Linked DNA regions of Anatilimnocola aggregata. The protein of the gene in region 1 interacts with the protein of each later gene in a pairwise test. Links are inferred from orthologs where the notes say so. Each region holds a gene or a part of one and is shown on either strand. Other genes may lie near its edges.

Region 1 (3,218 bases):
GTGATTCCGGCCGCGCTAGCTCCGATTAAGGCGCGCGAGTTTCCGGGCGATCCGAATGCTAAGCTGTTCGATTCGCAAGCGATTACCGAAGTGCCGATTCCGGTGAGCACCCCCGAAGCTGACAAGAGCGTGTGGGGCGTGGTGACTTGGGAAGATGTCGATCCGCGGATCGACTACTTCAGCGTGTTTGTGCAGGGACTGACGAATGCCTATCGCTATGAAGATCCACCGGGGGCATTCAAGAGTGGCGATAAGCCCGGGACGGGACGGCGGTTGATGCACAAGACGCTGCGGCTGAACTTCTGGCGGCCTGGCGATGCGGTGAACGAAACCGAAGAGGAAATTCGATACGGCATGCGGATCGATTCGGACGCAGCCGAGCAGGCGAGGATTTTCAAGCTGTTTGGAACGACAGAACGCCTTGATTACGAGTGGGTGTATCGCTAAACTCTAGGATTCTGCGAGGTTCTAGCGCTAGCATGGCGAACATGCGGGGCATTGATGCCCGGGGCGCTGTTAGCCGATACATCACATTTGCCAGTCGCCGGATGGCCAACAAGCTCCCCCTGGGTGGAGCGGCTTTCGGGGCCGGGCTCGATCGACGTAAAGGGTTACTGTCATGGCACATAAGAAGGGTCAGGGTTCCACCAGCAACGGCCGCGACTCGAATGGTCAGCGGCGTGGTGTGAAGAAGTTTGGTGGCGAAAAGGTCATCGCCGGGAACATTCTGGTCCGCCAATTGGGGACGGTGTTCCGCGCTGGTCGCAATGTCGGCCAGGGTAAGGACTACACGCTGTTCGCTTTGGTCGACGGGGTGGTGAAGTTCGATCAAGACAGCCGTCGCATCAATGTTGACGTGGCTGCCAACTAGTTCAAACGTGGCCAGTTTCCCACGATGAGTTTCGCTCATTGGGTGTGGGAAGGTTGCTTGCCCGGATCGAAGCTGACAGGATGAAGGCTCACGCGCTTTCGAGGCTCGTGGGCCTTTGCTATTTTACGAATGAGTTTTTTGCGCAGTGGTTCGTGCCGGAAGGTTAGAGTCGTGCAGTCATGTTTGTCGATCGCGTTCAAATTGAGGTTCAGGCCGGCAAGGGTGGCAATGGGTGCATGAGCTTTCGCCGGGAGAAGTACGTACCCAACGGCGGCCCCGATGGTGGTGACGGCGGCAAAGGGGGCAGCGTGATTATTGTCGCGCGGAATGGTGTGAATAACCTTGCGGGCTTCTCGCACCAAAAGTTCTGGAAGGCGAACTCCGGCAATCACGGCAGCGGAGCGAACAAGTCGGGTAAAGATGGCCACGACCTGACGCTCGAAGTTCCCGTCGGCACCTTGATTGTCGATTGCAAGAACGACTTCGTGCTGCGCGACATGATGAACGAAGGCGATACCATCGTCGTCGCCCGCGGCGGTGAAGCAGGCAAGGGAAACACGCGGTTCAAGACTTCGACCAATCGGGCCCCGCGCGATCATACGCCCGGCGGCGAAGGAGAGAAGCGAGAGCTGATTCTCGAACTAAAGGTGATCGCCGACGTCGGCATCATCGGCAAGCCCAACGCGGGCAAGAGCACGCTGCTGAGTCGCTTGACCAAAGCGCGGCCGCAGATTGCCGACTATCCGTTCACCACGAAGTATCCGAACTTGGGCATGGTGCAGGTCGATCGCGACCGCCACTTCGTGCTGGCCGATATTCCGGGTTTGATCGAAGGGGCCAGTCACGGCGCGGGACTGGGGCACGAGTTCTTAAGGCATGTCGAACGAGCCGGGATCTTGGTTCACCTCGTCGAACCAGAGCCAGCCGACCAGACCGATCCGCTGACGAACTATCACGCGATTCGCGAAGAGCTCTCGCTGTATGACAAAGACCTGGGGCTGCGGCAAGAGATTGTCGCTGTGACTAAGGCCGAGTTGCCCAGCGCCGCGGAAGTGCGGCAGCAGTTGCAGGAGTCGATTGGTTCGCCAGTGCTGCTGATTTCGGCAGTCACGGGGGAAGGGCTGAATCACCTGATGCAGGCTGTCACCACTGCCTTGGATGCAAAGGTCGTCGCATGAGTGCGGCGCAGCTGATCGCCGTCGATATTGGCAACAGCTTCGCCAAGCTCGGGTGGTTTGCTAAAGACGCGGTTGCTGCGAACGAGCTACCGCTGCCAACACAGGTCATCGACTTTCGGACTGACATAGGTCCCGGCGATGAACTGCTGGAGATGTTGCCGCGCGAGGCAGTTCGCTGGCGGGTCTCGAGTGTGAATCGAGCCGGGCAACAACGGCTGAGCCAGTGGGTGCAGCAGCATCGGCCGGCCGATGACTATCGCCTGCTCACGCGGCACGACCTACCCCTTGATGTGCAGGTCGATGAGCCACTGAAAGTCGGGCTCGATCGACTGGCCGCAGCCGTCGCGGCCAATGTGCTGCGAACTGCCCAGACGCCAGCGATTGTGATTGGAGCCGGGACCGCGGTGACGGTGAACCTGCTGAGCGCCGAAGGGGTCTTCCTGGGTGGGACGATTCTCGCTGGTTTTCGCATGTCGGCCGAAGCACTCTTTGGCGGTGCCGAGCAGTTGCCACTGACGACGTTTCATCCGAACGAAGAACCACCCGAAGTCGTTGGCAAGAATACCGAAGCGGCCATTCGCAGCGGACTCTTCTGGGGCGCTGTGGGGGCCGTGCGCGAGATCGTCACGCGGATCAAAGCGGACCTTGCGACTGAGCCCGAGTTGTTCATCACCGGAGGCGACTTGCGCAGGCTTTCGCCACTCGTCGATGAGCGGGCGCGGTACCTGCCGCACATGGTGTTGAGCGGAATCGCGGTAGCAAGTCGAAGCTGAAGTTAGTTCGCTTCGCCGAGTAACTCGGTCCGGCGCTCGTGGGCCGCGCGGAGGTTGCTGCTGATGATGGCGTCGAGTTGGGCGGCTTCTTCGGCGGGGCGATCGGGGCGACCGAACTTGGCGTGAATCGAGCGGGCAACGCCTTGGAACTTCTCGCTCTGCTTGAACTCGCTCAACGAGAAGAGCAGGACGAACATCACGAGGAGCAGCGTCATCAGGTCGCTATAGGTGATGAGCCAATCGGGCGTGCGGTCGGTCGGCTCGGTGGTGATTGAGTTGAGGCCGAGCATCAGGCGGTCCCTCGTTCCAACTGAGCACGTGCGGCAGGAGGCAGATAAACCTTCAGACGCTGGGCAATGAGTCGCGGATGCTCACCGGCTTGAATCGCCAGAATGC
Region 2 (2,898 bases), 4.6 Mb from region 1 along the record:
GCCAGGCTGTTGAGGACGACCGGCACCTTGGGAACCGGCATCACTTCGACCTTCGAAACGCCTGCGGTGCAGATGATTTCCGCCGCAGTCTTCGAAATTTTGTGACCAGCTTCGACGATGATTTCGCCAGCCCGTTCCGAACTAACAGGATAGCAAACGTCGTCGACCGAGATCTTCCCTTCGATCTTTACGACACTGCGACCATCGGTGATCTTCTCCGAGGTTGTCTCGTAAAAAGCACGAATCAGATCGGTGTCGGTGCTGTACTTGGCGCTCATCGCGCGGAGCAGCGTTACGGCCGAGAACTTGCCGCTTTGATCGATGCGCACATTGAGCGCATCTTTCTTGGTCACATTGACTTCGATCCAGCTGCCGCGTTCGGGGATGATGCGGCAACTTGGCAACTTGCGATCGCTGGTTCCCTCGAGTTCTTCGACGAAGTCGACACCCGGACTGCGGTGCAACTGGCTGACGACCACGCGCTCGGCACCGTTGATGATGAATTCACCACCACCGAGCATAACGGGGATATCGCCGAGATAAACTTCTTCCTCGATCGGCTGCTCTTTGTTGAGGCGGAGCCAAACGCGAAAGGGCTTGCCGTAGGTCAAACGTAGCTGGCGGCATTCTTCGGGCGTGTAGCGAGGTTTGCCGAGTTCGTACCGCAGATACTCAAGCTTGATCGTCTTGTCGTAGCTTTCGACGGGAAAAATCTCGCGCAAGACCGATTCGAGCCCGTGATCTTTCCGCTTTTCAGTTGGAATATCTTCTTGCAGGAACGCAGCGTAGCTTTCGGTTTGAATCTGGGTCAGATTCGGAATCGGGTGCTGCTCGCGACCCGAACCAAACTGACGGACTTCGCGGGGAATCAAGCGGCGCTGGGTAGGAATAGCCATAAGCCGGAAACACTCCAAACAGGAGAAAGAGTTGCTGCCAACCGCCGAGCGTCATCCGTGAGCTATCAGCGAAACCGGTCGGACGATGCGAACAGCTAACAGCCGCTCAGCACCGCCATAACAAGTGGTGACGAAATACGTGAAGGGCCGCCGTTAACACCGACTGCGCGCGAGACGACCCCGCACCATTCCAGTAGCGAAAAACCGCTGGACGGGTCCGGGGTGTCGATCAATTCTGCCTGCCTGTGCCGCGAGAGCAACAAACCACCTGCGGCGCCAAGAGTTAGGAAACAACATCCGCCATTCTTCATAGCGTACGCGCAAAACCATCACGGGACCAGTAGGGAACCCCGTTAAACCCAAGAACAGCTAGCTGAACCGACTCCAGCCAGCCGATCTACCACCCAAAACTACTTCAATTCGACAGTAGCACCGGCAGCTTCGAGATCAGCCTTGACCTTGGCAGCGTCTTCCTTCGAGGCCTTTTCCTTGATCTTCGCTGGAGGAGCGTCGACCAACTTCTTGGCGTCCATCAGCGAGGCGCCAGTGATGGCCTTCACGGCCTTCACGACTTCCAGCTTCTTGTCGCCAGCAGCGGTGAGGATGACGTCGAACTCGGTCTGCTCGGCAGCCTTGGCCGGGCCAGCATCAGCAGCTGGTGCAGCCATCATCATGCCGCCGCCTGCAGCAGGTTCGATACCGTACTTATCCTTCACGTAATCGCTCAGCTCTTTGGCCTGCTTGAGCGTCAGGTTGGCGATTTGATCACCCAAGGACGAAATGTCTACGTCAGCCATGATACACAACCCTTTCTGAACCCGCGGCCGGTTGGTGCCCAATACCTTGATTGGACGGCACCGACCGCAACTACCGCTGAAAATCACCAATTAGTAAACGCCCAGCCACACGCGGCGGGCCACCCAAGATATACAAATAGGAGCGAACTAGCTGGCAGCCGGTTCGGCACCCTCTTTTTCTGAAACCTGCTCTTTTTCCGAAATCTTCTTGACCTGGCTGAGCAGAGCACCGCCGGGCTGATTGATTTGCGAGAGGAGCTTGGCTCCGGGCGACAAAATCTGCCCGAGCAGCAAACTGATTTGCCCCACGCGATTGGGCCACTTGGCCACTTCCTTCATCTTTTCGGCCGAGAGCTTCTCGCCATCCATCACGCCGCCGCGAGGCAGGCATTTTTCAAACTCTGGCTTCTTGTGGATTGCAGCCATCTCTTTGGCCAGCGAGACGAAGTCTTCGCCGCCATAGACCACTGCCAAGCTTCCCTCGCCACCTTCGAATGCCGGCGCCAGCGAAGTCCCTTCAGTGGCGCGACGAGCCAAGCTCGCCTTGACCACCATCAACGACAGGCCCTTCTTCTTCAGCTCGCGCCGCAGGTTATAGGTGTTCGAAGAATCCAAGCCAATCACGTTGACGAGCACGGCGTCGTTCACGCCCTGCAGCCGCTGCTTGATTTCTTCAGTGATCAGACGCTTTAGTGTCTTGCTCATGCCGCACTTCTATTCTCAATGAAATCCAATTGCCGACCAACAAAACGCCAGCAAACAGCAATCACTACACTGCAATGCGAACCGCCGGGCTCATCGTGGCACAAAGGGCCACGCTCTTTACGTAAGTGCCCTTCACCGTGTTTGGCTTCAGGCCCAACACGTACTGCACGAAGGCCTCGATGTTCTCTTTCAGCTTGGGTGCTTCGAAGCTCGCCTTGCCAACAATTGCGTGCACAATGCCGCCGTTGTCGTTGCGAAATTCGACCTTACCAGCTTTGTATTCCTTGACCACGCGCGATACATCGGGCGTCACGGTGCCGGCGCGAGGCGACGGCATCAAGCCACGCGGGCCGAGCACGCGACCGAGCGGACCAACGAGACCCATCATGTCGGGAGCGGCGATGCAGACATCGAAATCGGTCCAGCCGTCCTTGATCTTCTGAGCCAATTCTTCCTGGCCCACAAAGTCGGCACCAGCAGCAGTTGCTGCCGCAGCCAGT

What was found.
Region 2: the proteins of obgE (region 1) and rplL interact in binary tests that used the Escherichia coli proteins (3 or more experiments, as listed by UniProt). The link is inferred for Anatilimnocola aggregata from one-to-one orthologs.

Annotation. Positions count from the first base shown.
Region 1 is NZ_CP036274.1:2,560,456-2,563,673, forward strand. What follows is about bases 145-3,049. They hold obgE (GTPase ObgE), read left to right. Parts: upstream 145-1,050; coding sequence 1,051-2,049; downstream 2,050-3,049. Other genes in these bases: ETAA8_RS09775 (hypothetical protein), read left to right, coding at 145-447; rpmA (50S ribosomal protein L27), read left to right, coding at 620-871; ETAA8_RS09790 (type III pantothenate kinase), read left to right, coding at 2,046-2,822; ETAA8_RS09795 (flagellar motor protein MotB), read right to left, coding at 2,825-3,049. In the rest of the region: more of ETAA8_RS09775, read left to right, coding at 1-144; more of ETAA8_RS09795, read right to left, coding at 3,050-3,112; ETAA8_RS09800 (motility protein A), read right to left, coding at 3,112-3,218. UniProt on the Escherichia coli protein: An essential GTPase which binds GTP, GDP and possibly (p)ppGpp with moderate affinity, with high nucleotide exchange rates and a fairly low GTP hydrolysis rate.
Region 2 is NZ_CP036274.1:7,153,226-7,156,123, reverse strand. It holds rplL (50S ribosomal protein L7/L12), read right to left. Parts: upstream 1,694-2,898; coding sequence 1,307-1,693; downstream 1-1,306. Other genes in the region: rplA (50S ribosomal protein L1), read right to left, coding at 2,463-2,898; rplJ (50S ribosomal protein L10), read right to left, coding at 1,841-2,398; rpoB (DNA-directed RNA polymerase subunit beta), read right to left, coding at 1-896. UniProt on the Escherichia coli protein: The binding site for several of the GTPase factors involved in protein synthesis (IF-2, EF-Tu, EF-G and RF3). Is thus essential for accurate translation.